Regions from separate parts of the Tardiphaga sp. 839_C3_N1_4 genome, predicted to be linked through region 2. Evidence: predicted binding sites of a transcription regulator. Region 2 holds the regulator's gene; the other holds the start of a gene.
The links. Region 2 encodes LexA, which represses DNA repair genes until DNA is damaged. Its sites were predicted from a motif close to TGTTCNNNNTGTGTTCNG; they were not measured.

Region 1: AB8A38_RS21900 (helicase-related protein) is a predicted target of LexA. The motif match lies at 13,898-13,915, and genes of this name have one in related genera.

The regions. Positions count from the first base shown of each region.
Region 1 is NZ_JBPWQD010000001.1:4,578,402-4,593,825, reverse strand. Features, by position in the region: gene AB8A38_RS21950 (enoyl-CoA hydratase/isomerase family protein) at 1-521, shown strand, start outside; gene AB8A38_RS21945 (acetate--CoA ligase family protein) at 600-2,726, opposite strand; gene AB8A38_RS21940 (hypothetical protein) at 2,776-3,537, opposite strand; gene AB8A38_RS21935 (enoyl-CoA hydratase) at 3,540-4,328, opposite strand; gene AB8A38_RS21930 (ABC transporter substrate-binding protein) at 4,384-5,589, opposite strand; gene AB8A38_RS21925 (thermonuclease family protein) at 5,785-6,573, shown strand; gene AB8A38_RS21920 (M48 family metalloprotease) at 6,675-8,138, shown strand; gene AB8A38_RS21915 (CarD family transcriptional regulator) at 8,223-9,287, opposite strand; gene fdxA (ferredoxin FdxA) at 9,547-9,885, opposite strand; gene AB8A38_RS21905 (RNA-binding S4 domain-containing protein) at 10,037-10,306, opposite strand; gene AB8A38_RS21900 (helicase-related protein) at 10,355-13,816, opposite strand; gene AB8A38_RS21895 (DUF3108 domain-containing protein) at 14,277-15,233, opposite strand.
Region 2 is NZ_JBPWQD010000001.1:1,250,339-1,265,762, reverse strand. Features, by position in the region: gene AB8A38_RS06370 (glutamine--tRNA ligase/YqeY domain fusion protein) at 107-1,777, shown strand; partial or broken gene AB8A38_RS06365 (ComEC/Rec2 family competence protein) at 1,880-4,158, shown strand; gene lexA (transcriptional repressor LexA) at 4,177-4,899, opposite strand; gene AB8A38_RS06355 (GNAT family N-acetyltransferase) at 5,201-5,770, opposite strand; gene AB8A38_RS06350 (Orn/Lys/Arg decarboxylase N-terminal domain-containing protein) at 5,792-8,149, opposite strand; gene AB8A38_RS06345 (molybdopterin molybdotransferase MoeA) at 8,305-9,513, opposite strand; gene AB8A38_RS06340 (hypothetical protein) at 9,613-9,912, shown strand; gene AB8A38_RS06335 (CbtB domain-containing protein) at 9,970-10,152, shown strand; gene AB8A38_RS06330 (CbtA family protein) at 10,156-10,881, shown strand; gene AB8A38_RS06325 (HAD-IA family hydrolase) at 10,878-11,504, opposite strand; gene AB8A38_RS06320 (MarR family winged helix-turn-helix transcriptional regulator) at 11,762-12,310, opposite strand; gene AB8A38_RS06315 (cytochrome P450) at 12,544-13,692, shown strand; gene AB8A38_RS06310 (2Fe-2S iron-sulfur cluster-binding protein) at 13,700-14,023, shown strand; gene AB8A38_RS06305 (ABC transporter substrate-binding protein) at 14,090-15,304, shown strand.

The DNA of each region.
Region 1 (15,424 bases), 3.3 Mb from region 2:
TGGAAGCCGTACGCATCTTCCGCGCCAAGAAGCCAATCGTTGCGGCCGTCCAGGGCGCGGCCATCGGCGGTGGCCTCGGCCTCGCGGTGTCGGCCGATTTCCGCGTCGCCTGCCCGGAAACGCGCTTCGCTGCCAATTTCACCAAGCTCGGCTTCCATCCCGGCTTCGGCCTCACTGTGGCGTTGACCGAGCTGATCGGCAAGAACAACGCCGAGCTGATGTTCTATACATCGCGCCGCGTCGGCGGTGAAGAAGCCTTGAAGATGGGCCTCGCCAATGTGCTGGTGCCGCAGGCCGAGGTCCGCGACGCCGCCATCAAGCTTGCGGAAGAAATCGCGGAATGCTCGCCGCTCGGCCTGCTTTCGACCCGCGCCACCATGCGGGGCGGCCTCGCCGATCGCGTGGCCAAGGCGACCGAGCACGAACTGGCCGAGCAAACGCGCCTGCGTAAGACAGAAGATTTCAAGGAAGGCGTTGCGGCGACTGCCGAACGCCGGGTGCCGAACTTCAAGGGGCGCTAAGTCCCCGTCGGGTTTATTTTTCAAACCTCACTGTGAAATGGCCGGGATCGCCCCGGCCATTTTTATTTGACGGCCGCGCTACCCCTTCCTCACCACCAACGCATCGACGATGGTGACGCCCTCGCCCGCCGGATGCACGAGCAAGGGATTGAGTTCGATCTCCGCGATCTCGCCCTCGAACTGCGCCGCAAGCTGCGAGATCTGTGCAATCAGCTCCGCTGCTGCGGACACGTCAGCCTTCGCCGTCCCGCGAAATCCGTTCAGCAACGGCGCGGCCTTGAGTACGCCTAGCATGGAAGCAGCCTCATCGGCACTCACCGGCGCCGGACGATAGACCACGTCCTTGAACAATTCCGCCGTCACTCCACCAAGGCCGACCATCACCATCGGCCCAAAGGTCTCGTCCAGTAGTGTGCCCACGATGATCTCGACACCCTTCCTGGCCATCGGCGAAACGAGCATGCCCTGCAGCGCGGCCTGCGGTCGGTGCTGCCGGGCGCTGGCGGTCAGCGCATCATAGGCAGCTGCGGCTTCATTCTTCGTGGTGATATTTACCCTGACGCCGCCAACCTCGCTCTTGTGCGGAATGTCGCGCGACTGGATTTTCATCACCAGCGGGAAGCCTATCTCGGCAATCGCCGCATTCAGCGCCGATCTGTCGGTGACAAGAACCTCGCCTGGCAGCGCGACACCGGCAATCTGCAACAGCGTCTTGCTGTCATACTCGGAGAGCGTCGGCGCGGTCAGATGCTCAGCCAGATCATTCTGCGCAGGTGCCGCTGTAGCAACCGGCTCTGCAAGCTTGAATTTTGCGTGATCAACAAGTCGCCGCAACGCGACACTGACATGGGCGAGCCCTGACAAAACGACGACGCCGGACTCGGCGAGACCTGTGCGCGCAAAATTGGACGGCAGCGTATAAGACCAGAACACGATCGGTTTGTTCTGCGCAGCAATGAGCGGCTTCAGCTCCGGCGTCTTGAACGGCATCCGCGTCTCGCTCGACAGCGAAATCACGACCAGAATTGCATCGACCTCGTCAGACCTGTCGAGCAATTCGATGGTCTTTTGCAGCCCCCCGCTGTGCACCGCCTGGGCCGTGATATCGATCGGATTGTGCGGCGACCCGTAGGACGGGATCAGCCCGCGAATCGTCGCCTGAACGTCGTCCGACAATTCGGGCACCTGCAGCCCCTGCGCCGACACGGCATCAGCGCCCCAGATACCTGCGCCGCCCGAGACGGTGATGACCGCGACGCGATCGCCCTTCGGCAGCGGCGACGTGGTCAGCACGGCGGCGATGGTCACCGCTTCATCGAGATCGTTGGAGACGATGAAGCCATAGCGCGCGAACACCGCATCATAGGCGGCCGTCCAGCCCGCCATGCTGGCAGTATGCGAGGCTGCTGCGCGCTCGCCAGCACCGGAGCGGCCGACCTTTACGACGATGACCGGTTTGCCGAGCTCCGCCGCCTTGCGAGCCGCGGCGAGAAATTTGTCGACGTCGCGAATGCCCTCGATGAACAGCAGGATCACGTCGGTTGCTGTATCCTGCACCATGTAGTCGAAGAATTCGCCGGCACCGAGATCGGATTCGTTGCCGGTCGAGATCACGGTGCTCAAAGCAATGCCGAGCGACTTGGCGCGGTTATAGATCGCAAAGCCGATGCCGCCGGATTGGGCGACGATACCGATCCGCTTCGTGGTAGCGACCAGCGGTATTTGATCCGGCCTTACATCGACGGTCGGGCTGAAGGTAGCAGCAATGCCGGCAATCTTGTTGTAATACCCCTCCGCATTCGGTCCGGAGATCCGCATCCCCGTGCGCTTGGCCAGTGCCGCAATGGCGTCCTGCATGGCGATGGAATCGCCGCCTTCTTCCGCAAAGCCGGAAGAGATGATGATCGCATGCCTGACGCCGAGTTTCGCGCAGTCCTCAAGCGCGCCGAGCACGACGCGCGCAGGAATGATCACGATGGCGAGGTCGATCGGCTGCCCGATGGCTTCGATGGTCGGATAGCACGCGAGCCCATCGATATCCGGATAGTTCGGATTGACCGGATAGATCGCACCAGAGAACTTGTTTTTGCGCAGAAAGGAGAGAAGCAGGCCCGGGATCTTCGTGACATCGCGGGAGGCGCCAATAATGGCGATGCTGGATGGATTGAAGAACGAGTCCAGCGGATGCGGACGTGTCACAGTCATGGCGTTTCCGGTTTATCGTTGTTGCCTGATCGTGCGGCGATTGCCGCGCTCACGCAACGACGCGAAACGTGACCCCGGCCAGCAGAAATGCATCGCCGGCGCAGGGACATCCGCGTGCCCGTGCGCTGCCGAGCACCTGTGCGACGTCGTTGACGCGAAAAGTGATCCCGGTCATCGCTTCGCTCTTGCCCTTGGCGAAGCGTAAACAGCCGTTCGTGAACGCGATCTGCGGATCGTCGTTGCGGGCGGAGGTCAGCGGCACGCCGATGATATTGCTCCAGTGCTGCGCCAGATCGTAATGGTCCGGACTCTGCAGCTCGACCTCGGTGAGCGCGCGCGTGATGTCGTGGCGGATCGCCTCCTGCCAGTCCGGACCGGCCGGCGGATACGGCCCAAAATCGTCGTCGCTGTCCTTGGTGTGATTGAATTCGATAAAGGCAGCCCGACAATCGCGTGGATGCAATTGCACGCCGTGATAGGGCGGATGATCGATCACATTGGCGGTGCGCACGCCGATGCTGGCGGCGAAGCGCCCGCGCTCGTCAGGATCCTCGCAGGACAGGATCACCATATAGCCGCCGCGCCCGCCGGATTTCTCCATGAACCGCCCAGCCGCCGTGCCCGGCTGCGTCGGCGCGACCACTTCGAGCAACGTCGCCTCAACCGGCATCAGTGCATTTTCGAGACCGTATTTGCCGACATGGGGGTCGCGGTAGCAGATATCGAGGCCGAGAATGGCCGCGATATCGCTCACCACTGGCTCCAGATGCGGAGCGACCAGACAAACTTGCCGCAACCGCATCTGGCTCATGATCATTGCCCCTTGAAGACCGGCTTGCGCTTCTCGACGAAGGCCTTGGCGGCCTCCTTGTGATCGTCGGTATCGCTGCAGCGGGTGTGATGGATCGCCTCGCCGTCGAAACAGGCTTCGAGCGTCATCGACTCGGCATTGTTGATGTTGGTCTTGATGTAGCCGTAGGTGATGCTCGGGCCCTGCGCGAGTGACATTGCCAGGTCACGCGCCGCCTTCTCCACCTCGGCGTCGTCGACAACCTTGGTCACCATGCCGAGCGCCAGCGCTTCCTGTGCGGAGAGCACCGGCGACATCAGATAGAGCTCGCGTGCCTTGGCGCTGCCGAGCATCTTGGTCAGAAAATAGGTGCCGCCATAATCGCCGGAGAAGCCGACCTTGGCGAAGGCCGTGGTGATCTTCACCGAGCTTGCGGCGACGCGCAGATCGCAGGACAGCGCGATGGAGAGGCCAGCGCCCGCGGCAGCGCCGTCGAGCTGCGCCACCACCGGCTTCGCCATCTGGTGCAGGAGGCGCGATACTTCCATGCCGCGGCGCAGGTTGGCGCGCTTGGCCTCGAACGGCAGCGGTGCGCGGCCCGCGGCCATCGACTTGACGTCACCGCCGACACAGAACGTACCGCCCGCGCCCTTGATGAGGACGGCGCGGACGTCGTGATCTTCCTGCGCGCGGCGAGCCGCCGCGACCAGGCCCTGTGTCATCTCCGGATTGAGCGCATTGCGCCGATCCGGACGATTCATGGTGATAGTCAGAAGACCGTTATCGAGGTCCTGCAGGACGATGTCGCTCATGATTGCGCTCCTTGTTGTTGTTCTTGATCGTCCGGCAAGCCTCAGGCCCCGACAATTACTTTTTTACCAGCGGGCAGCGCGAGGCTTCCAGCGGCTGGAATGCCTGCTCTGCGGGAACGGTCGCCAGCAGCTTGTAGTCGTCCCAGCGGCCCTTGGATTCCGACGGCTTCTTCACCTCGAACAGGTACATGTCATGCACCATGCGGCCGTCCTCGCGAATCCGGCCGTTCTTGGCAAACATGTCGTTGATCGGCGTCTCCTTCATGAGTTTCATGACTGGCGCCGAGTCCGTGGTGCCGGCGGCCTTCACGGCCTTGAGATAATGCAGCACCGATGAATAGACGCCGGCCTGGGCCGATGTCGGTACGCGCTTGGTGCGCTCCTGGAAACGCTTGGTGAACGCGCGCGTCTCGTCATTGAGATCCCAATAGAACGCTTCTGCCAGGATTAGGCCCTGCGCAGTATCAAGACCGACACTGTCGATATCGGAGATGAAGGCCAGCAGCGGCGACAGTTTCTGGCCACCGCTGCGCGTCAGGCCGAATTCGGCGGCCTGCTTGATCGCGGTGATCGTATCACCGCCGGCATTGGCGAGGCCGACAACCTTGGCTTTGGAACTCTGGGCCTGCAGCAGGAAGGACGAGAAGTCGGACGTATTCAGCGGATGCTTGACCGAGCCCAGCACCTTGCCGCCGGCCTTGGTAACGACGGCCGTGGTGTCTTTCTCGAGGTCCGCGCCAAATGCATAGTCGGCCGACAGGAAGAACCAGGTGTCGAGGCCGTTCTTCACGGTGGCGAGGCCGGTCACATTGGCCTGCGCATAGGTGTCGAACACGTAATGCACCGTATAGGGGCCGCAGGCCTCGTTGCTGAGGCGGATCGAGCCCGGGCCGTTGAAGATGATGATCTTGTTGCGCGCGCGTGCGATTTCACTCGCAGCCAGTGCGGTCGCCGATGCTGCAACGTCGATGATCGCCTCGACGCCCTGATTGTCGAGCATGTCGCGCGCAATGTTGGCGGACAGATCAGCCTTGTTGAGATGGTCGGCAGCAATGATCTCGATCTTGCGGCCCAGCACTTCACCGCCGAAATCTTCCGCAGCCATCTTCGCAGCGGTCTCGCTGCCGACGCCGGTGATATCGGCATACAGGCCCGACATATCGAGAATCGCGCCGAGCTTCAGCGGCTTGGTCTGCGCCATGGCACTTGTGGCCGCGAATGCCATTGCTGACGCCAGCAGACCTGAAATGATCTTCTTCAAAAGTCCCTCCCTCGGACGCGCCGTTGTTGTTCGTGCGCGGTGTTGTTGTTATCGCGATCATGCCGCAATGGAACAACAGCGGCAAGCGGCGGCGCTGCCAAGAATAGCTGCAAAGACATCAAGGTTTTCCGCAAAGCGGAATGGATTGCTTGCTATGATCGACGAGAGGTTGACCGGAGCTCGCAAGGTGGCGTGATGCGTGCCGCATCTGCAAAGTGTGACGTGTCGCATGCCGCAACGCTGTTGCTGGCAGTGATCGGCATTTCAACATCCGCGCAATCTGCGTCGGCCACCTGCATGTTTGCCGCGCAGGGCGAAGGTCGCGTCGCCGACGTGATCGATGTCAGAACATTACGTTTGAGCGACGGCAACGTAATCCGTCTGGCGGGGATCGAGCCGATCGCAAACTCATCAAGGCCGACGAATGATCTCTTCGCATTGATTGCCGGCCGTGATGTCACCTTGTACGGCGAAAGCGACATGCCGGATCGCTACGGCCGACAACCGGCTTTTGTCTTCGTCGATCCCGCTGCGCCGTCGCTCCAGGCGCAGCTTCTGGCGCAGGGCGCTGCCCTCGCCTCCGGAACGGTTTCGGATAAAGCCTGTGCGGCGGAACTCGCCGCTGCGGAAGGCTCAGCCCGCCGGTCGAAGCGCGGAATCTGGGCTCAAACCAACGTCATAAAAAACGCGGAAAGTCCCGGCGATATCTTGGCCGATGTGGGGCGTTTCGGGGTGGTCGAGGGGCGGGTTCTGTCGGTTCGCCAAGCTGGGACGGTGACCTACGTCAATTTCGGGCGTCGCTGGACTGAGGACTTTGCGGTGACTGTTTCAAGGCGCATGATGGCCGCCTTCGAGACGGCAGGAATTATGCTTAAGTCTCTGGAAAGACGGCATATTCGCGTTCGGGGATGGATCGAGAGGCGCGGCGGGCCGCGGATCGAGGCGCTCGGGGTGTGGCAGATCGAAGTGGTCGGGGACAAGTAGGCCACTTGGGCAGCAAGATCGCTTGAGCGAAGATGATTTGGGCGAATGGGCTGTTTGGGCAGAGAGTGGACGACGTGACGGGTGTGGGACGGCAAACCAGCTTGAGCCGCCGCCTTTGGGCTGCGCCGGCCCTGCTGTGCGCTGCGCTTGCTCTGTCGGCCTGCGGCGATGCCAGCCGGTTCGAGGCCGCCTCGTCGGTCAAGCCAACGGTAGCGGCCAAACCGCCGAAGCCGGCCGTCGTGCAGACCCCGGCCGCCGAGAAAGAACACGAGCGCATCCTCGCATCCTATGGCGGCGCCTATGACGACCCGCGGCTGGAATCACTGATCACCAAGACCGTCGATCGGCTGGTCGCTGCCTCTGAGCGACCAGACCTGGCCTACAAGGTCACGATCCTCAATTCGGGCGCCGTCAACGCCTTCGCCCTGCCGACCGGACAACTCTATGTCACGCGCGGCCTGATCGCGCTGGCCAGCGATACATCCGAGATTTCATCGGTGCTGTCGCACGAGATGGCGCATGTGCTCGCCAAACACGCGTCCATCCGCGAAGAGCAGGCACGGCAGGCATCGATCGTCACGCGCGTCGTCACCGATATGGGCAGCGATCCCGATCTCACTGCGCTCGCGCTCGCCAAATCCAAACTGACAATGGCGAGCTTCTCGCGCGCGCAGGAATTCGAAGCCGACGGCATAGGCGTAGGCATCTCGGCCCGCGCAAAGTTCGATCCCTATGGCGCGTCGCGCTTTCTCGCTGCGATGGAGCGTAACGCGGCGCTGAAGGCCAGCCGCACGCCGCTCGATCCCCGCGCGCAGGACTTCCTGTCGTCCCATCCGGCGACGCCCGAGCGCGTGCAGAATGCGCAAGCCAATGCGCGGCAATATTCCTCGCCCGACGGCGGCGAGCGCGATCGCGAGACCTATCTCTCGGCCATCGACGGCATCGTCTATGGCGAGGACCCGAGCGAGGGTTTCGTGCGTGGCCGCCGCTTCCTGCATCCCAAGCTCGGCTTCACCTTCCAGGCGCCGGAGGCCTTCACCCTCGACAATACGGCGCAGGCGGTGATCGGCGTGCGCGAAGGCGGCAGTCAGGCCATGCGCTTCGACGTGGTCCGCGTACCTTCCGAACAGACGCTGAGCGACTACCTCAATTCCGGATGGATGGAGAATGTCGACAAAGCCACCACGGAAGAGCTGACCATCAACGGCTTCCCGGCAGCGTCCGCCATCGCGCGCGGCGACCAGTGGCAATTCCGCGTTTACGCGCTGCGCTTCGGCAGCGACGTCTACCGCTTCATCTTCGCTGCCAAGCAGAAGAGCACCGAGAGCGAACGCAACGCCCGCGAGACGGTCAACTCGTTCCGCCGCCTGACGCTGGCCGAGATTCAGGCCGCCCGTCCGCTGCGCATCAAGGTGATCACCGTGCAGCCCGGAGACACCGTGGAGTCACTGTCGCATCGCATGAGCGGCGTCGATCGTCCACTGGAGCGCTTCCGCGTATTGAACGGGCTCGAGAACAATGCCAGCGTGAAAGCCCGCGACCGCGTCAAGGTCGTGGTGGATTGAAATCCACCCAGCTACTTGCTCATCGACAACAAAAAAGCCCGGCCTCTCGGCCGGGCTTTTCGTATTCAACTTGCGAGACGCTGCTTATGCAGCCTCGTCCGCGGCGGCGACATCATCGTCACCATCGCTGTCGGCCTCGTCAGCACCGGCTTCGGCGCCTGCCTCGGCCTTGGCGCCACGGCGCGGGCTCTTGGCGAGCTGGCCTTCAATCTCCTTGACCGCTTCGGTCTCGGTGACGTGCTGGACCACAGCGATTTCGCGCGACAGACGATCGAGAGCTGCTTCATACAGCTGACGTTCGCTGTAGGACTGCTCGGGCTGCGAGTCGGAGCGGAACAGATCTCGGACCACTTCGGCGATCGCAACGATATCGCCCGAGTTGATCTTCGCTTCGTATTCCTGTGCGCGGCGCGACCACATGGTTCGCTTGATGCGGGCACGGCCCTTCAGCGTCTCCAGCGCGCGCTTGACCAGCGCCGGCTCGGACAGCTTGCGCATGCCGACATTCGCGACCTTCGCGGTCGGAACGCGCAGGGTCATCTTGTCCTTCATGAAATTGATCACGAAGAGTTCAAGCCTGGCGCCTGCAATTTCCTGCTCTTCGATGGCGAGAATCTGGCCAACACCATGCGCCGGATAGACAACGAATTCGTTGGTCTTGAAGCCCTGACGCTGGGTCAGTGGCTTCTTGGGCTCTTCGGCGCGTGGAGCCGCAGCAGGCGCCGGCTTGGCGCCCACGGGCTTTGCAGCAACCTTGGCAGCTTCCTTCGGCGCAGCAGCCTTCACAGCAGGCGCAGCAACCGGAGCCTTGGCCACAGGAGCCTTCGCGGCCGGTTTCGGCGCAGCAGGCTTGGCGGCAGTGGTCTTCGAAGCAGCAGCCTTCGGGGCAGGTTTGGCAGTCTTGTTGGGCATTGCACTTCTTTTATTTTTGGAGGACTTTTCAGCCGCAGCCTTCGCGGCGGTCCGGGTGTCCTTGACAGGGGCCCGGGCACGGCCTTTGGTGACAGAATTCTTCGCAGCAGGACCCTTCACAACGCGGCTCGCCGCAGTTGTTTTCTTGGAAGCCTTCGGATCCAAAACCTTCGAAGCAGTAGCCTTCTTCGAAACAGCAGCCTTGGAAACACTCTTTTTACGCGTTTTCTGTGACACAGCCTGCGCGTGGAAACCGCCACGCCCCTGTTTGATGTTTAAACGGGAACCCGGCAGGGCCAAATCGAGCGGCACCACATGGTCCAGCTTCTTGAATTGTGCCTATTATAGCACATTTCCCGCAAAAATCAATGATTTATGCCCTGTCGCGGCCGCTCGGCGGCCGCTTCCGGGGCATAATCGGGGCTAGGGTAAATTTCGTGTGGCTGGGGGTATCGGGGTCACCCAATCAATTGCTTGATCGCTGTGACCGGGGAACTCAGTCGCCCTTGCCAGGCGCCGCCGAGAAATACTTCTCGTACTTGCCTTCCTGACCGTCGAATTCCTTGGCTTCGGGCAGTTCGTCGATCTTCTGGGTGATGTTCGGCCACGTCTTGGCGTGTTCCAGATTGATCTGCAGCCACTTCTCGATATTGCCTTCGGTATCAGGCTTGATCGCGTCCGCCGGGCATTCGGGCTCGCAGACACCGCAATCAATGCATTCGTCCGGATGGATGACCAGCATGTTTTCACCCTCGTAGAAGCAGTCCACGGGACAGACTTCGACGCAGTCGGTGTATTTACATTTGATGCAATTGTCGGTGACGACGTAAGTCATCCAGAACTCCGGAAACGATCGATATTCAGTGTTTGCGTAGCGCACCAACCCCGCTGCCGCAAGGGATGCGGCCGGCATAGGTCAGGGCATTTCGACCAAGGGAAAAGCCTGCCACAAAACCATCGTTGGACGCGGCGTCTGGCTTAGATAGTTACTCCGGAACGTGTTGCAAATCGGTATAGAGCACACGCGCCGCAGTGGCATCGCCGCGCCGTTCCGAGAAGCCCTCGACCTTCATCACCCGCACGGTGCGATCCAGCGCCACCGTGAGGACGTCGCCAATCTTCACACCGTGGCCCGGCGATTTCTCGCGCTCGCCATTGATGCGAACCTTGCCGCCTTGCACCAGCGCAGCGGCACTGGTGCGGGCCTTGACCACCCGCGCGTGCCACAGCCATTTATCAAGACGCTGGCGCTCCAATCAGCACACCACCAAATGGCGGCACGGCGCCGCCTCACATGACCTGTATCAATCCTTGCGGCCGCTGAGCTGCTCCTTGAGCGCGGCGAGTTTCGCGAAGGGGGAGTTCGGATCGATCGGACGGTCCCGTTCGCGCGGTGCGGCCGATGTGGCGAACGGGCGGGTTGCACCGCCGCGGTCGTTGCCACGGCCCTTGTCGCCGCCCTTGAAGGGGCCTTTGCCCTTGCCCTGGAAGCGTTCGCGCTCACGCGGCGGACGGCCACCCTCGCCCGGCTTGCTGTCGCGGTTACCGCGATTGCCACGGTTGTCGCGGTTCGGCGCACCTTCGGCGGAGACCGCGGCGGCCGGCGCGTCGCTGCGCGGACGGCGGAACTCGTTGTTATTGTTGCGATCACGGCGGCCCTGGCCTCCGCGGTCATGCCGCTCGCGCTGCGCGCCATCGGCCACGGCGCCTTCGGCGGGAGCCGACTGCGCAGCGCCCTGCGGGGCGTTGGTATTGCGATGGTGGCGGTTGCGATCGTGGCGCGGCGGACGGCGTTCTTCCGAACGGCCACCCGGGCGCCAGACTTCGACCAGTTCGGGCTCGGCAGCGACGGCAGGAGCCGCGGCGGCGTCGCCCTCGGCAGGCGCAGCAGCATCGGCCACTGCAGCAGGTGCGGTCTCGGCAGCAGTCCCGGTTTCGACAATGGCCGCAGCGGGCTCTGGCGGCGCTTCGACGGAAGCCGTCTCTTCAACAGGCGCAGCTTCAGGCGCGGTGCTGGGCACCAGCGCGACTTCAGGCAACAGCGATGCTGACGGCACCGCGGCCGCTTCTTCAACCGGAGCTGCATCAGCAGTTGCATCGGCGGCTGTCTCGGCAGTCGCGATCTCAGCCGTCTCGGCCGCTTCAGCGGCAGCCTCGACCGCAATGACATTGTCCTCACCGGGCTTGTCGGACTCGGCAAGTCCCACCAGGGCGTCGGGCTGATCGCCCGTGTTGTCATCGGCCTTGGGCTCGATCGGCGTCGTCGCAGCGACCGGCTTTGGCGGTGCCGGCGGCAGCGGCGCCTTTTTCTCCATGCGATAACCGAGAGCACGCAGGATCGAGGCGAAATCTTCGCCGGCCGAACCGGTGAGCGAGGTCATCGCCTGCGTCACCACGAAGTGGCGGCCATCAAAGGCGCCCGCGGGCTTCTCGCCCGGAGACGCTTCACGCCACGCCAGCGCGGGACGGATCAGATCGGCCAGACGTTCCAGAATATCGACGCGCACGGCGCGCTCGCCGCATTGGCGATAGCCCAGCACGCGATAGGCATCGCGATCGAGCAGCTTGTCGACCGGGAAGGATGTACGGCCCGACCCTGCGAGGTGCTGTGCGCTCGACAGCGCCGACATATCGACATTGTCCTGCTTCAACGCCCAGAGCAGCGCCGCGAGCGAACGCCCCGCAGGCTTCAGCAGGCCAGGGATATAAATGTGATAGGCGCCGAAGCGGACGCCATATTTGCGCAGCACGGCGCGCGACGGCTGATCGAGATCCTTCATCTCGGTCGCGATCTTCTGCCGCTCAAGCACGCCCAGCGCTTCAGTGAGCTGGAACGCGATGCCACGCGCGATACCGGTGATGTCTTCAGCCTTCGTGAGATCGAACAGCGGCCCGAGCAGCTTCTCGATATGCGTCTTCAGCCAGAGATCGAGACGGGCCTGAACCGCATCGCGCGGCGCGCCGGAGAGGCGCTCATCGGCGATGATACGGAGACGGGGATGCAACGCATCGTCGGCTGCGACCAGACGGGCCACCGCGTCGCCGGTCCAGCGCATGGTGCCGTCGGAGGCGAGCACGAACTGATCGTCCGGCGCGTTGCCGAGTTTCTCGGCGCGCGCGTCGATCTCGCCGGCCAGCGCCTTCAGCGCGGTGGCCTGCAAGGCCTTCGCATCCGAGCCAGCCTCGGCCGCATCGGGCAAAAATGTAAATCCGTCGAGACGGCCAATCACATGGCCCTCTACGATCACTTCGCCCGTCTTACCAATTTCAGTATTCAGCATCGTGTTTTCCCGCAAGCGGCGCATCAATACACTGGTACGACGATCAACGAAACGCTCAGTGAGCCTCTCATGAAGGGCATCTGACAGTTTATTTTCCAATTCGCGCGAAATTCCCTGCCAATGATCAGGATCTGAGAGCCAATCGGGACGATTTGCCACGAATGTCCAGGTCCGGATTTGCGCGATTCGGCCCGATAACGTGTCGATATCGCCATCGGTTCGGTCCGCTTGCGCGATTTGAGCGCCAAACCAGGCATCGGGGATGCGCCCACGCTGCATCAGGAAGTTGAAGATAGTGACTACCAGCTCTGCGTGTGCAGCGGGCGCGATGCGGCGGTAATCCGGAATCTGGCAGGCGTCCCACAGTTTCTCGACGGCGGCGTTGCCCTGCGCCATCTCGCGCACGTCGACGTCACGGACGGCATGATCGAGCACGCGAAGGTCTTCGGCGATCGGCGCACGGGTCAGTGCCTCGTGGCGCGGCACCTCGGCCAGCGACACCTGCAGCGATGCGATCGACGAGAAATCCAGCTTCGAATTGCGCCACTGCAGCACCTTCACCGGCTCGAAGATGTGGTTCTGCAGCTGATTGACGAGTTCGGGCTCGAACGGCTCGCAGCGGCCTGTCGTGCCGAAGGTACCGTTGCGCGTGGCGCGGCCGGCGCGGCCGGCGATCTGCGCGAATTCGGATGGCGTCAGACGGCGGAATTGATAGCCGTCATATTTGCGATCGCTGGCGAAGGCGACGTGGTCGACGTCGAGATTGAGGCCCATTCCGACCGCGTCGGTTGCCACTAAGTAGTCAACGTCACCATTCTGGAACATCGCAACCTGCGCGTTGCGCGTGCGCGGCGACAGCGAGCCCAATACGACAGCAGCGCCGCCGTGCTGGCGCTTGATGAGTTCGGCGATGGCATAAACTTCATCGGCGGAAAACGCGACAATCGCTGTCCTGCGCGGCTGCCGCGTGATCTTGCGATCGCCGGCGAATTCCAGATGCGACAGACGCGGCCGCGTCACGATGCTGGCGCCCGGCAGCAGCCGCTCGATGATCGGGCGCATGGTGGCGGCACCCAAAAGCAGCGTTTCGTCGCGGCCGCGGCGGTGCAGGATGCGGTCCGTAAAGACGTGGCCGCGCTCCAGATCAGCCGCGATCTGGATTTCGTCGACGGCCAGAAACGACACGTCGAGATCCCGCGGCATCGCCTCGACGGTGGAGACCCAGTAGCGCGGCTTGGCGGGCTTGATCTTCTCTTCGCCGGTGATCAGCGCAACGGCTTGTGGTCCGACGCGGTCGACGATCTTGTTATAGACCTCGCGCGCGAGCAGCCGCAGCGGCAGGCCGATGATGCCCGACGAATGCGCGAGCATGCGCTCGATGGCGAGATGGGTCTTGCCGGTATTGGTGGGGCCGAGCACTGCGGTGACGCCGGCGCCGGGGGCCCTGCCGTTGGACAGCGTGGGCGGAGAAGACAAAAAGGCCATGTTTTTCAGATATTTCCGCGCCGCCGACTGTCAAGGACGGAGACAGGTTACGACGCTTCAGAGCCGCACTTTTTGATGGTTTGGAACGAGTCCGGAACGAAAGCGGCCCGAATCGGTGACTCGGCACCTCCATGGCCGCATCACCCCAACATCTCGCGCTGACATTCTCCGAGACTGACTAGATCAAGTTTGTGACAGCGCAACAAGGGCCGACAAATCCCCGAAGTTATGAACAGCGCACGGACTCCGAACCGGCTTTGAGTCAAGCGCCCGTCGCATGAAAGTCGCAAGCCGGCTGCAACAAAGTCGCAAGAAAACCGGCGATAACGGCCGTCAATTGGCATCCGGTGTTGCGGCCATGTTGCGGCACTCCGGCGGCAACACGCGCGCAGTTCCACGGTGATTCCGCAGCGCCCGTCGCGCCTCCGTCCGCTCAATCGTGTCTGGTTCTCAGTTCGACTCAGTTCGTCTTCGCCACGGCCTTGGCCGGCGCGGGGGTGGTGACGAATTCGGTGGCTTCCAGCATGGCGACGCCGAGCGGGGTCGGCACCACCATGCGATACGGCACCAGCACGCGGGTGCCGGCGATCGGCACCAGGGTCACTTCGATATTGCGCTGGGCGGCAAGATATTTGATGGCGGCGCGGTCGGGCACATAGCCGGCGATCGGCGTGAAATAGACGGCGCAGACGATGGCAGGCCCGCGATAGCCCTTCTCGGCCTTCACGCTTTCCATGCGCTTGTAGTCGAGCTTGAGATCGTAGCGCATGCGGCCGTCGAAGATCGACGCGGCGGTGCGGCACGAATCCGGCGTCAGCAATTCGCCGGTGCCGCCGACGCGCATCAGCGAGCCGGTCATCGGATCGATCACGTTACGGCGATGCGCATCGGTGATCGGAATCTTCTCGGGATCGAGCGGCGGCTCCGGCTCGATGGAGAACTCCTTCACATAGCCCGGCGTGATCAGCATCTTGATCGTCTCGGACTTCTTCGCGGAGGTGGTGACGGCCTGATAATTCGACGGCACCAGCGCGCCCGCGACCACGCGGCCGGTGGACTGGCCGGAGCCCGAGCCGCCGGCAAATGCTTTCAGCAGACCCGCGGTGCCGCCACTGGCGGTCGCGGAATACTGGTCTTCGTTGATGTCGATGGCCCACTGGCCCTTGCCCACCGCAATGCCGGCGAGGCTGGCTTCATATTTCGCTTCGAGCTTGCCGCCCGCCAACACCGCCTGCGCGGGGGCCTGAACCGGCACGGCCGGGGCCTGGCCTTGAGTCTGGCTTTGGATCTGGCCTTGCGCCTGCGCCGAGGCCTCCACCGGCAAAACCGGCAGCATCAGGCCCGCGGCGACGGCGAAACGCGCGCCGAGGCCCGCAAATCGCGATTTTGCTGGCGCGGCGGTCCGCAGGGTCGTCACCGGTCGGGTCACAAAGCGGGGCGTGCGAAGGCTCACTTGCTGATATCACCTGGTCGGCGATCCCCGGCTCAAGGCGCAGGGCCGCATCGCTCAATTGGGCTGGAGCGACCTGTTTCCGGCCCGAATACGTCGTTTATATGATGGGAACCGGGTTGGATTCCATGTGGTTTCCGCTCGTAGGACGGGCTATA
Region 2 (15,424 bases):
GCCGGAACCGCATCGGAAAAGGCCCTTTCGCGGGACCCGGCCCCTGATCCGGCCTTGGCGCGGCCTTCCGGATTTGGCACATAGGGCGCAGCTTGAAAGGCAGCAAATGACAGACGAATCGGTATCCGACGCAGGCCGTGACTTCATCCGCGACATCGTTGCGGCGGACCTGCAATCCGGCAAACACAAGAGCGTGGTGACGCGCTTTCCGCCGGAGCCCAACGGTTACCTGCATCTCGGGCATGCCAAGTCGATCTGCCTGAATTTCGGCGTTGCCGAGGAGTTCGGCGGCCACTGCAACCTGCGTTTCGACGACACCAATCCGACCAAGGAAGAGCAGGAATATATCGACGCCATCCAGCGCGACGTACGCTGGCTCGGCTTCGACTGGGGCGAGGGCAACCTGCATTACGCCTCGGACTATTTCGAGCAGCTCTATGACTGGGCGGTACATCTGATCCGCGCGGGCAAGGCCTATGTCGATGACCAGTCGCAGGAAGAAATCCGCTTTAAGCGTGGCACCCTGACGGAGCCCGGCCAGAACAGCCCGTTCCGCGATCGCCTGGTCGACGAGAACCTCGATCTGTTCGCCCGGATGCGTGCCGGCGAGTTTCCGAACGGCGCCCGCGTGCTGCGCGCCAAGATCGACATGTCGTCGGGCAACATCAACCTGCGCGATCCCGTGATCTATCGCATCCTGCATGCGCATCATCCGCGCACGGGCACCGCTTGGAGCATCTATCCGAGCTACGACTTCGCGCACGGCCAGTCGGATGCCATCGAACACGTGACGCATTCGATCTGTACGCTCGAATTCGAGGATCACCGGCCGCTTTACGACTGGTGCCTGGAAAACCTGCCGGTGCCGTCGCGGCCGCATCAGTATGAATTCGCGCGCCTCAACATGACCTACACGCTGCTGTCGAAGCGCGTGCTGACCGAACTTGTCCGCGGTGGCCATGTCACCGGCTGGGACGATCCACGCATGCCGACGCTCGCGGGCCTGCAGCGCCGCGGCATTCCCGCTGAAGCGCTGCGCGAATTCGTCAAGCGCATCGGCGTCGCCAAGGCCAACTCGACTGTCGATATCTCGATGTTCGACTTCGCCGTGCGCGAGACACTGAACCGGACGGCGCAGCGTCGCATGGCGGTGCTGAAGCCGCTCAAGGTGGTGATCGAGAACTACCCGGAAGGGCAGACCGAACAGCTCGAAGCGGTCAATCATCCCGATGATGAAACGCTCGGCACGCGGCAGATACCGTTCGGGCGTGAGCTCTACATCGAACATGACGATTTCATGGAAGAGCCACCCAAGAAATTCTTCCGCATGGCGCCGGGCCGCGAGGTCCGTTTGCGCTACGGCTATTTCATCACCTGCAAGGACGTCATCAAGAACGCTGCCGGCGAGGTGATCGAACTGCGCTGCACCTATGATCCGGAAACCCGGGGCGGCAATGCGCCGGACGGCCGCAAGGTCAAGGCGACGATCCATTGGGTGAGCGCCGCAGATGCCGTGCAGGCGGAAGTACGCGTGTACAATCAGCTGTTCGCCGATCCGCAGCCCAATGCGACCGAGTTCGCATCACAGCTCAATCCAGACTCGCTGGAGACGCTGACCGGCGCGATGCTGGAGCCGGAGCTGGCGAGCGACAACACAAGCGATGTCGTGCAGTTCGAGCGTCAGGGCTACTTCTGTCGCGACAAGGATTCAGCGCCGGGCAAGCTGGTCTTCAACCGCACCGTCGGTCTGCGCGACAGCTACGCCAAGCTCGCCTGAGCAACCCCCGGGATTAGTTTTCGTATTCTGCATCCGTTCCGCTAGTCGCCGTTTGCCCTTCCGATAGCATTCGGAAGGGCAAGCGTGGCGTGCGGGCGTTCGATGGCGGGCGGGGATCAGCAACAGCGGCGGGGCCGATCCGGCACGGCGACCACATGGCCGCCGCCGGCCACGGCAGGCGTCGCTGTCCCGTCAGCGACGTCGTCAACGTCGGGCTTGGGCACGCTCCGGACGTGGGTGCGGGCCGAAGCTGGTCCCGGTCGCTTGCTGCCTTGGGTGCCGATCGCTTTCGGCACCGGCATCGCGCTGTATTTTGCCGCTGAGCATGAGCCGATGGCCTGGGTTGCCGCGGCGACGGCAGGCCTTCTTTGCTTGGCTGCGTTTTTGCTGCGGCGGCAGCGATGGTTTCCCTTGATTTTGCTCATTGCGGCCATCGCGGCCGGCTTCGCGATGGCTGCCATGAAAACCGCGCGTGTGGCTCATGAGGTTCTGGCGAAGCCGCTCTATTCCGTCGCGCTTACCGGCTTCGTCGAAACTCACGAGGAACGGGAGCGCACGGATCGCTTCGTGCTGCGCGTTGCCACAATGGACAGCCCGCGCGTCGCACCGAAGCTCGCCCGTGTGCGGCTGTCGGTGAGAAGGGCACGGCGCCTGTCGTCGGCAGCTTCGTCGAATTGAAGGCAAGGCTGCAGCCGCCGTTGTCGCCGCTCCGGCCGGGGAGTTACGATTTCGGACGCGATCTGTACTTTCAAGGGATCGGCGCATCTGGCTTCGTGATGGGCGGCATCAAGGCAGTCGATCCGCCGATACTGCCGAGTGTGGCGCTACGCTATTCGGCGACCATGCAGGGGCTACGCGACGCCATCGATGCGCGGATCCGCACTGTGCTCTCGGGCGATAGCCGCGCCATTGCCACGGCGCTGCTCACAGGCCGCCGCGATGCGATTTCGGCTGACATCAATGATGCGATGTTCATCTCCGGCCTCGGTCATGTGCTGTCGATCTCCGGCTATCACATGGCGGTCGTGGCCGGAGTGGTGTTCTTTGCGATCCGCGCGCTGCTGGCACTGATCCCTGTCCTGACGGTGACGTTCCCGATCAAGAAAGTCGCTGCTGCTGCGGCATTGCTCGCGGCGCTGTTCTATCTGCTGCTGTCCGGCGCCGAGGTCGCCACGCAGCGTTCGTTCTTCATGACGGCCGTCGTGCTGATCGCTGTCATGGTCGATCGCCGGGCGGTGACGTTCCGCACGCTGGCGGTGGCGGCAATGGTCGTGCTGATCGTCGCACCGGAAGCGCTGATGCATCCGAGTTTTCAGATGTCATTCGCGGCGACGCTGGGGCTGGTCGCATTGGTGCAGATCGGCATGCCCGCGCTGTTTGCCTCGCCGGATCATTCCGCGACCGCGCGTGTGGCGCTGTGGGGCGGACGCGAGATCGTGATGCTCGTGCTGGCCTCACTGGTCGCGGGCCTTGCCACCACGCCATACGCGGCGTTTCACTTTCATCGCGTCACGCCTTACGGCGTTCTCGCCAATCTCCTCGCGATGCCGGTGGTCTCGGCGCTGGTGATGCCGGCGGGCATTCTCGGTTTGGTGGCCATGCCGTTCGGCTTTGACGGTGTGTTCTGGCGGCTGATGGATGTCGGCATTCAGTGGATGATCGTGGTCACGCAATGGGTGGCAGCCTTGCCCGGCGCCATCGGCCGAATGCCGGTGTTCGGCACCGGACCGCTGATATCAGCCAGTATCGGCATCATCGTGCTGGGATTGCTGCGCACGCCGTTGCGCCTCGCAGGGCTTGGTGTGCTTGCACTCTCGATTGTCTGGGCGTTGCTGGTCAAGCAGCCGGATGTATTGATCTCGGGGGACGGTCGCAGCGTCGCGGTACGGGGCAGGGACGGGCACCTGCATGTGATGCGCGGCGCCAAGGATACATTTTTGCTGAAAGAGTGGCTCGCCGGCGATGCCGATGCGCGTCTGCCGACCGATGCCTCCGTCAGCCACGGTGTGTCCTGCGACCGCGACGGGTGCATCACGCCGCTGGCCGATGGCGCTCTGGTGGCGCTGGTTCTACAGCCTGACGCGTTCACCGACGATTGCGAGAAAGCGGCGCTCATCGTCACGACGCGACAGCCGCCGAGGGATTGCAGGGCGCTGGTGATCGATCAGGATCGCTTGCAACGAAATGGTGCGGTGAGCCTGCAGCGAACCGCGAACGGCTTTACCATCGATGCCGTGCGGCCACGGGGCCTGGACCGTCCGTGGTCGCGCGCAATTCCCGATGAGCCCCAGCACGATCTGATCCAGACCGGTCGTCCACCGCAAAACCGGCCGGTGGATGCGACGCCGGCGGAAACCGATCTTCAATCCGAAGATCAGTAATCCGCCGAGGCGATAGCCTCAGTAACGCCGATACAGGCCAATCAGCTTGCCCTGAATGCGCACCCGGTTGGGCGGCAGGATGCGGACTTCGTAAGCATCGTTGGCGGGCTCCAGCGCGATCGACGCGCCGCGGCGGCGGAAGCGCTTCAACGTGGCTTCCTCATCGTCGATCAGGGCCACCACGATGTCGCCGGTGTCGGCGCTTTCGTTGCGCTGGATCAACACGGTATCGCCGTCGAGAATGCCGGCGTCCTGCATGGAATCGCCGCGCACTTCGAGCGCATAATGTTCGCCGGAGCCGAGCATGTCGGCGGGCATGCTGATGGTGTGGCTGCGGGTCTGCAGCGCCTCGATCGGCGTACCGGCCGCGATCCGGCCCATGACCGGGATAGCAACCGTGCGGCCGTTGTCATCATCGCCGCTGTGGCTAGCGATGCTGGCGGCCGAACGCACCTTGCCAAGCGTGCCTTCGATGACGCTGGGCGTAAAGCCGCGGCGTCCGGTACCGCCGGTGACCGGCGCGCCGAGCTCTGGCAGCTTGATGACTTCGATGGCACGGGCGCGATTGGGTAGACGGCGTATGAAGCCGCGTTCTTCCAGCGCTGTGATCAGACGATGGATGCCGGACTTCGAGCGCAGGTCGAGCGCATCCTTCATCTCGTCGAAGGAGGGCGGGACGCCGGCTTCCTTCAACCGTTGATCGATGAATCGCAGGAGTTCGTATTGTTTGCGCGTGAGCATCTGAAGCCATCCTCAGTTGACGGTGTCGGCCGCCGCGTGCGTTTCAAAGGGCCTTCGAACAGTGAGCCTCAATCCAGAGACGATCGTTCGAAGATCGGTTGCGCGAGTTCGGGCACTCTCAAACTACTCAAAGCCACAGAATCTCGAAACAAATCATGAACGAACACTATATGTTCCATATGTGTTCTGCAATGCTTAATTTGCCGTCAACAGAACGCACGTTGAGGGAGGTTTGAGGAGGTTGTTCCTCACCAGTCGTCGATCCTCGACGGATACGGAAAATGCTTCCCGGTCGCCTGGGCTACGCAGACGTCATGCGCCCAACGGGCGGCGGCGGTGTCGTGGAGCCGGTCGCCAGCGAGCGCTGAACCATGATCGTGTCGGCCCAGCGGCCGGAGCGATAGGCGACGCCGGGCAGCAAGCCGACGCGGGCAAAGCCGAAGCTCTCATGAAGGCCGAGGGAGGCCGTGTTGTCGGCATCGATATAGCCGATGATCTGCCGGAAGCCGGCCGCCGCGCAGACGTCGATCAGTTCGCGCATCAACAGGCGGCCGATGCCTCGGCCGACATGTCCGTGGTGGATGTAGATCGAATGCTTGACCGTGTAGCGATAGGCCGGTCGCTTGCGGAACAGCACCACATAGGCGTAGCCCACGACCTCGCCGCCTTGCGTGGCGACGAGGTGCGGAAATCGCTTGCTGCGCAGATTCTTGCGCCGGTCTCTGAGATCGTCGGGCTGCGGCGTGTCGGCGTCGCTGACGCCTTCCTCGACGCCTTGCCGGATGTGCCGGCGATAGATCGCCAGCATGGCATCGACGTCGGTGTCGCGCGAGGGTCGTATGACGACCGGCTGTTCGAGTTCCGTTTGCAAATCAGGCTCCTTACGTGCTCCCTATTCGGAGACCACATAAGTGTAAAGTCGGATCCGGCCATTGGCGTCGACCTTGCGGTAGATGCCCTGGATTTCGACGTCGAAGCCCGGGAAGGTGTTGAAGCAGGTCTCAAACATCTTGAGGTAATCGATCATCGGCTTGGAGCGTTCGGTGAGCCGCTCGCCCGGCACGATCGTGGCGATGCCGGGCGGATAGACCACGAACGGCGTCGTCGCGACCCGCCCGAAGATCTCATCGATAGGGAGGTAGTCGACGTCGTTGCGCACCAGACAGCGCGCGGCATCATGGGGCGACATGGCGATCTCCGGCAAGTGATCGGCGGCGAACTGTTTGGTCTGGAGTTCGCTCACATTGGCCTCGCGGAAGAACCGGTGCATGTCGCCGCACAGATCCCGCAGGCGTATGCCCGCATAACGCGCCGGCCTGCGCCGCGCGAATTCCGGGATGACGTCTTCCAGCAGCGCGTTGTCGTCGTGTAGCTTCTTGAACGCCACGAGACCGCTGATCAGCGTGCCGGCCTTGCTGGCTTCCACGCCGGGCGTCAGCAGGAAGAGCAGCGAGTTGAGATCGTTCTTCTCGGGCACGATGCGGTTCTCGCGCAGGAACTGGGCCACCACCGGAGCAGGGATACCGTGATCGGCATAGGCGCCGGTGGTGCGATCGAAGCCGGGTGTCAGCACCGTCAGCTTGTTGGGATCGGTCATGGTGAAACCGGCTTCCATACCGGGGAAGCCATGCCAGGCGGCGTCAGGTGCAAGCTGCCAATAGGACGGATTGGTGGCGAGCTGGTCCGTGCCGACGCTTTCCCATGGCACGTTGTGAACAGCGCCTTCGCTGGATGCGTCTGGAATAGCGACGCGCTCGGGCACGAAGGGTTCGAAGAACCAGCGGCGCTCAGTGCGGGTTTCCTTCTCCTCGAATTCGCGGCGGACGGCGCGCATCTTCTTGCGCAGCTCGATGCCAAGCCGGATCGTGTCGTCCCACAACACTTCGCCGGAGCGGCCCTTCATCATCTGCGCGCCGACATCCAATGATGCGAACAGCGGGTAGAAGGGCGAGGTCGAGGCGTGCTGCATGAAGCTTTCGTTGAAGCGCCGATGCTCGACACGGCGCTTCTGCCCGCGGATATGCCGGTCCTTCATGTGGATCTGCGACGCCTGCGAGAAGCTCGCGAGCTGCTTGTGGGTCGACTGCGTCGCGATGATGCCCGGCGAATCCGGGCCGAGCTCCTTGAGCCCCATGGCGAAGCGGCCGGCATAGAGCGGGTGGAATTTCATGAAACCCGCCCACGCTTCGTCAAACAGGATGTAATCGCAGAGATGGCCGATGCGCGCGATGATCATCTCGGCGCTGTAGATGGTGCCGTCATAGGTGCATTGTTCGATCACTGCCACGCGAAACGGACGCTCGCGCTTCCAGGCATCTTTGTCGGTGACCAGCGGATTGATGCGGATGCACTCGCGCAGCGCGTCCTCGTCGAGCGCATCCCAGTTCATCGGCCCGATCAGGCCCCAGGGATTGCGCGTCGTCGGCACATAGATCGGCACACCGCCTGAAATCATCAATGCGCCGTGCAAAGCCGCCTTGTGGTTGTTGCGATCGAACAGCACGAGGTCGCCATCGGTGACCAAAGCCGATAGCGCGACCTTGTTGGAGGTCGAGGTGCCGTTGAGCACGAAGTAGGTTTTCTCCGCGCCAAAAATCTGCGCGGCTTCCTTCTGCGCCTGCAAAGCAGGGCCTTCATGGGTCAGCAGATCGCCGAGATCGAGCACCGAATTGTCGAGGTCGTCGCGGAACACCGCTTCGCCGAGATGTTCCATGAACACGCGGCCGATCGGGCTGCGGCTGTAGAACACGCCGCCATTGTGCCCGGGGCAGGTCCAGAGCTGGTTGCCTTCTTCGGCATAGTCGACCAGTGCGCCGAAGAAGGGCGTCTTCAGCGTCTCGGCATATTGCTTCAACCGGCTGATCAGGTTCTTGGCGATGAAGGGCGGGGTTTCTTCTGAGAGGAACACATAGCCGTCGATGAAATCGAGCACCTCGACCGGCACGTCTTCAAACCGCTTGCGACGGATCAGCAGGATGATGGGGAAATCGAGGCCGCGTTTACGCATCAGGTTGATCAGCGCCGCGGTCTTGCCTTCGAGGCCCTTCTTGCCCCAGTCGACCACCATGCAGCCGATCGCTGCGTCGGTCTGGACCGCGATCGTGGCGTCTTCGAGTTTGCGCGCCTTGACGACCTCGAAGCCGGAACGCTCGATCTCATCGACGATCTGATTGAGGCGAATGCCCTCAAGATCGTCGGCGTCGAATGTTGGCATCGCAAACAGGAAATTGAAGCGTTTGAAATAGTCCATTTGTCCACCGATCTTGTTTCGCTGCGATCTCTCGCTGCGTTACGTGACAATTCAGTGACTGAAACCGCGTTGAGGTATCTCAGTCAGGAAAAAGGTTTGGAAGCATGCCGCAGGTGAGAGTTCCGAACGCGGCGTCGTTCTATGAGGGGGCGCCGCTAGGTTGGCAGTCGAATGATGGCGCATGAATCGCCGGCAGCCGCGGCCGGCGCGAATGGCTTGCGGATCAGAAGTCCTTCGGCAACAGCCAGATTTCCCAGCAGCGACGAGTCCTGTTTCATCACTGGCGTCGCCACAACGGTGCCGTCGCCACGGGTTTCCAGACGCGTGCGCAGGTAATCCTCGCGCTGGTCGTTGGCGGCGAGGTCGCGGCCGAGCACCGCGGGTTCGAGCGTGTGAGCGACCTCGTTTCGGCCGGATAGCGCGCGCAGCAGCGGCACCATGAACAGGAAGCCGCAGACATAGGACGAGACGGGATTGCCGGGCAGGCCGATGACGCGCATGCCCTGGCGGCGTCCGTGCATCATCGGTTTGCCGGGCCGCATGGCGATGCGCCAGAACGCCATCTCGACGCCGGCATTGATCAGGGATTGCTGCACGAGGTCATGATCACCGACTGACGCGCCGCCGGTGGTGATCAGCAGGTCGGCGTTCAGATCGATCGCGTGCTGAATGGCTGACATGGTCGCCTCCAGCGTGTCGATGGCGATACCGAGATCGATCACCTCGGCGCCTTCGGCCCGGGCCAGCGCACGCAGCGCGAAGCCATTGGAGAGCACGATCTGGCCGGGGCCGGGGACCGCACCGGGCATGACCAGTTCGTCGCCGGTGGCGAGCACGGCAACGACCGGCCGTCGCCGCACGGGCAGTGACGGATGGTTCATGCCGGCGGCAAGCGCCAGATCGCGGTCGGTGAGGCGGGTGCCGGCGCGGAGCAGGACATCACCTTCGTTGAAATCGACGCCGGCCGGGCGGATATGCTTGCCGGAAATCGCGGCCTCGTTGATCCCGACGATATCGCCATCCCGCGCGGTGTCTTCCTGGATCACCACGGCGTCGGCGCCAGCGGGCAACACGCCGCCGGTGAAGATCCGCAGGACTTCGCCGGTCTGCAGCGGACGGTCGAACGGCTTGCCTGCGGCGATCTCGCCGATCACGCGGAGCTTGGCGCCCAAAGTCGCATCGGCGGCGCGCACCGCATAGCCGTCCATCGCTGACATCGGCTCCGGTGGCTGCGTGCGCAGCGAAGCGATGTCGCGGGCAAGCACGCGGTGGAACGCGTCTTCCAGCGGCACCATCTCCTCAGGCAGCGCATCGGCGCTCGCGAGAATCGCGGCCATGGCATCGGTAACCGGCATCAGGGCCATCGCGGGGATCTCCGGCAGTGTGGGCGCCCGTCATAGCGGAGAGCGGGAGCGGACGCAAAACCAGAGCCGCTTTGGCAGGGCAGGGAAACACGATAGACATTGGCGATCATGACCGACAACCACGCCGCAACCGACGATGAAGCGCCCGTCTGGCGGGCCGATGTCGATGCGCTGGCATTCCGGCCGTCCAGCCATCGCGGGCTGTGCATGGTGCACCGTCATGCGTTCCGGACGCTGCTCCGACGCTACCCGTCGCCGGAGGACTGCGCGGCCTATTTTCAAGACCACAGAGCGGTGTTCCAGGCGGCGGCCAGTGTCAAACTCGCGCAGGCCTCGGTGGCGGCGGATGCGAATTTTCATCTGACCAGCCGCGATCTCGCCCGCGCGATGCAAAATTAACGGTCGCGCCGCGTGGGCAACTCGGCTAAATTGCCCCTCTATTTCGTGAGGATTCCGATGCAACAGACCCAGACCGCCCAGATCTCCGCCGTTACCACCGACGTCAATGTCGTCGTGCAGGCCGTTCTGGCCATGGCGCTCGGTCTGTTCATCGTCGGTGTGGTCGGCTTCTCGCATATCAGCGCCGTCCACAATGCGGCCCACGACACGCGCCACGCCAACGCATTCCCCTGCCACTGAGACATGTCCGTTTTCAGGTCGATCGTTTTCTCGGCAGCGCTGGCTGGCGTGATCACTGGCGCTGCCATCACCGGCGCCCAGATGGTCGGGACCATTCCCCTGATCCAGAAAAGCGAAGTTTATGAGCGCAAGGCGGAAGCTCCTGCTGCTTCTGCGCCGACGGCTGCCGCGCAGCCCGCCCATATGCACGACCATGGCGCCGCCGCCTATAGTCATGAGGCCGAATGGGAGCCTGCCGAGGGCTTGCAGCGCAATGCCTTCACTACGGGCGCCAATATCCTGACGGCCATCGGCTTCGCGTTGCTGCTGGCCGGCATCTTCGCGCTGCGCGGCCGGGCCGTGAGCTGGCGGGAAGGGCTGTTCTGGGGTCTCGGCGGTTTCGTTGTCTTCACGGCGGCGCCCGGCCTCGGCCTGCCGCCGGAGCTGCCTGGAATGCCTGTCGCCGACCTCACACTGCGTCAGACTTGGTGGATCGGCACCGCCTGCGCCACCGCAGCCGGGCTCGGCCTGCTGGTGTTCCGCAAGGCGTCATGGGCCGCCATTCTCGGCCTCGGCCTGATCGTGCTGCCGCATCTGATCGGAGCCCCGCAGGCACCGGCTGGCCATACGGATGTCCCCGAAGCGCTGTCGCACAGTTTCGTGGTTGCGGCGGTCCTGACCAGCCTGCTGTTCTGGGCACTGCTCGGCGTGCTCACCAGCATCGCCTTCCAGCGCATCTCGCGGACCTAAAGCCCGAGTGCCTTGAGCGCCTCGGCGACCGATGTCGGCGAGGTCACATGCACCGCCTGCAATCCGCAGGCGCGAGCGCCCTCGATATTTTCTTTCAGGTCATCGAAGAAGACGATGCGCTCAGCGGGGACGCCGATGGCCGAGATCACGTGCTGGTAGGCATCCGCATGAGGTTTGCGCAGCTTGATTGTCGACGAGAGGAATATCTCACGGAAATGCGAGAGCACCTCGGCGTAGTGCTGTGAGAAATGCGCGACATGGGCGGTGTTGGTGTTTGAGAAGGCGTAGAGCGGCAAGCGCGCCGCAGCCCGCGTGAGCAGCGGTGCGATGCCGGGCATTTCGCCAATAAACGTGGCATTCCAGCCTGCAAGAAGCTCTGCGTCAGAGAGCGTGACGCCCAGCGATTTCCGCAGCAATGAGAAGAATTCTTCGTCACTGATCAGGCCGGTCTCATAACGCCAGAACGTCTCGTCGCGAACGAAGCGCGCCAGCATATCCGCCGGCTTGCACCCGGCGCGTTCGGCCCATGCGGCCACCGTTCGCTCGATATCGAAATCAATGACGACACGGCCGAGATCGAACAGCAGCGCGTCGGCGGAATGGGGCGCGAGGGGCAAGGTCATCGGTTTCCTCTAACAATCTCTGTGAAATCCGGCAACGGGCGTGCCGCAGTGCACGTTTGCGATCGTGGCAGAAAATCCTTGTCCTCTCCTGACAAACCGTCCCGATATTTATGTTGCCTAGGCAACTAATTCGTGAGAGCCTTTCCAAAGAGGGCGCATGCGAGAGCAGTCAACTGCCGGGCCCTGCAGGGAGAGAAACGATGGTGGACCGCTTGTGCGGGACAGCGATTGATGACGCGCGAGTAACGCGTGGTGGCCTAGCCGGTTACCGCGCCGAGATTGCCGTGAATGCGTCGCAGCAAGTCGATCAGCACTTCGCGTTCGCTTTCATCCAGACAGGACAGCAGCTTTCGCTCGCGTTCCAGCGCGGTCACGATAACGGCGTCATGGGTCGTGCGACCCTTCGTGGTCAGCGTAATCGAATGGGTGCGCGCGTCGTCCGGGTCGGCATTGATGGCGACCAGGCCGCGCTCTTCCAGCATGGCAAGCGTGCGGCTGACCGGTCCCTTGTCGAAGCCGATGACGTGGCAGATGCGCGAGGCGGGAATGCCGGGCTCGATCGCCAGCAGCGACATGATGCGCCACTCGGTAACATTCACGCCAAAGCGCTTCTGATAGAGCGCGGTCGCGTTGCGCGAGAGCTTGTTTGCAATGAAGGTGATGAAGGCCGGTACATAGCGCTCAAGATCGAGCAACTGCCCGCCTTTCGAAGCGGGCGCTCTCGCGGCGACAGTCCTGACATTGACCTTTGTCACTTTCGTCTTGGCGGGCTTTCGAACCGTTTTTCCCGATCCATTCTTGCTCATGCACCACGATCCTGCCTGCCAGCGTGACGTCGTCGAAATCGGCGAGATCACATGGTCCTGAGGAATAGAGACACGCAGCCACAATTGCCAACAAGAAAATATGGGAGATTCACATGGTTGCCACGGTCACGACGGCATCGCCCCACACCCCGCCGGTGCTGTCCTTTGGCGGAGCCCTGCCGAACGACGCATCGTCTCAGCCCGTCGTCCACCTCGACGTCGATCCCTTCGCCATGGACTTCTTCGCCGATCCTCACCCCACCCACGAGGTGCTGCGTGAAGCCGGGCCCGTGGTGTATCTCGACAAATGGAACGTCTACGCGGTCGCGCGCTATGCCGAAGTTCATGCAGTCCTGAACGATCCCGCGACGTTCTGCTCGAGCCGCGGCGTGGGTCTTAGCGACTTTGCCAGGGAAAAACCGTGGCGTCCGCAGAGCCTCATCCTTGAAGCCGATCCGCCAGCGCATACGCGCACGCGCGCGGTACTCAACAAGGTCCTGTCGCCCGCGGTGATGAAGCAACTGCGTGACGGCTTCGCCGCGGCAGCCGATGCCAAGGTCGATGAACTGCTGGAGCGGCGCAGTTTCGACGCGGTCGCGGATCTTGCCGAAGCCTATCCACTATCGGTGTTCCCCGATGCGATGGGACTGCAGAAGGAGGGCCGCGAAAACCTGCTGCCTTATGCCGGTCTTGTCTTCAACGCCTTCGGTCCGCCGAACCAGCTGCGCCAGGACGCCATCGAACGCTCGGCGCCTCATCAGGCCTATGTCGCCGCGCAATGCCAGCGCGACAATCTCGCGCCGGGCGGTTTCGGCGCCTGCATCCATGCGCGGGTCGACACGGGCGACATCACTGCCGACGAGGCGCCGCTGCTGGTGCGCTCATTGCTGTCCGCAGGGCTGGACACGACGGTGAACGGTATCGGCGCTGCCGTTTATTGCCTGGCGCGCTACCCGCAAGAATTCGCGCATCTGCGCAGCGATCTGCCGCTGGCGCGCAATGCTTTCGAGGAGGCCGTGCGTTACGAAAGTCCGGTGCAGACCTTCTTCCGCACCACGACACGCGATGTCGAGATCAGCGGTTGCCGTGTCGGTGAGGGCGAGAAGGTGCTGATGTTCCTGGCCGCCGCCAACCGCGATCCGCGCCGCTGGGCCGATCCCGAACGCTACGACATCACCCGCAAGACGTCCGGCCATGTCGGCTTCGGCTCCGGCATCCACATGTGCGTCGGCCAGCTCGTGGCGCGGCTTGAGGGCGAGGTCATGCTCTCCGCACTGGCGCGCAAGGTCGCGGCGATCGAGATCACCGGCGAGGTCAAGCGCCGTTACAACAACACGCTGCGCGGGCTCGAAAGCCTGCCGGTCACCTTCACGCCTGCCTGAGGATTCCATGCCGAGCATTACGTTCATTCATCACGACGACCGTGCCGAGACAGTCAGCGCCAATGACGGCGATAGCGCCATGTATACGGCGCTGCTGCATGGCATCGACGGCATTACGGGCGAATGCGGCGGAGGCGCGGTCTGCGCCACCTGCCACGTCTATGTCGACGACAGCTGGCTGGGCAAAGTTGGCACAGTCGGTGCCGACGAGGATGAGTTGCTGGAGGGCGTCGCCAGCGAGCGGCTGCCGAACAGTCGGCTGTCGTGCCAGATCAAGATCACCGAGGCGCTCGATGGCCTCGTGCTCCGGCTGCCGGAGCGACAGGTGTAACTCGCAAGCAAGACCGCGACCGGCAACGTCCGGACCCGCGTAATCAAGGTAGAGGGGAGAGGCGAAATGAAGGGCTTGAAGACGTTTTTTGCCGCAGCGGCATCCTGCGTGATGGCGACGGCGGTGCAGGCGCAGGTGTCTGACGATGTGGTGCGGGTCGGTGTGCTCAACGACATTTCCGGCGTGTTCCAGGACACCAACGGCATGGGCTCGGTGGAAGCCGCGCGGATGGCCGCCGAGGACTTCAACGGCGGCGGCAAGAATATCAAGGTCGAGATCGTCTATGCCGACCATCAGAACAAGGCGGATGTGGGCTCCGCCATCGCGCGCAAATGGCTCGATGTCGAGAAGGTCGACGCCATCGTCGACGTGCCGAATTCGTCGGTCGGTCTCGCCATCAACAATATCGCTCGCAACACAAAGATGACGTTCCTGGCGTCGTCCACGGCGACCTCGGATCTCACCGGCAAGGATTGTTCGCCGAACACCATCCAGTGGGTCAACGACGCCTGGGCCACCGGCAACACCACCGCGACGGCGATGATGCAACGGGGCGGTGATGACTGGTACTTTCTCACGGTGAACTATGCGCTGGGGCAGGGCATTGAGGCCGAAGCCACCAATTACATCGCGAAGAACGGCGGCAAGGTGCTGGGGTCATCGAAGCACCCGCTCGGCACCTCCGATTTCGCCTCGCTCTTGCTGCAGGCGCAGAGCTCCAAGGCCAAGGTGATCGGCCTGGCTAATGCCGGCGCCGATGCCATCAATGCGGTGAAGCAGGCCGGCGAGTTCGGCATGCAGGACGGCCCGCAGAAGCTGGTCGCGTTCCTGATCTTCATCAATGACGTTCACGGCATGGGCCTGAAGACCGCGCAGGGCCTGTTGCTGACGGAATCCTTCTACTGGGACATGGATGACGATACCCGCGCCTTTGGCAAACGCTTTGCGGCGCGGCCGGGCATGAACGGCAAGATGCCGAGCGCCAATCAGGCGGGCGTCTATGCCTCCACGCTGGCCTATCTCAATGCCGTGGCCGCCAAGGGCAGCGACGATGCCAGTGTCGTCGTACCGCAGATGAAGACCTTCAAGGGCAAGGACAAGCTGTTCGGTGAGGTCACGATCCGTGCCGATGGCCGTGTCATTCACCCGATCTACCTGTTCGAGATCAAGAAGCCGGCAGAGTCGAAGGGGCCGTATGACTATTACAAGCTGCTCTCGACCATCCCTGCCGAAAAGGCGTTCCGGCCGATGGCCGAGGGCGGTTGTCCGATGATCAAGTAGCCTATCGCGCATCGATACCGGCAACGTCAGTCGTTCCCGGTATCGATGTGGGGTCAGTTGCGGGAATTGGCGGATCGGTAGGTGACTTGCTGCTTCGCAGAAAATACATGCGGGCTATTT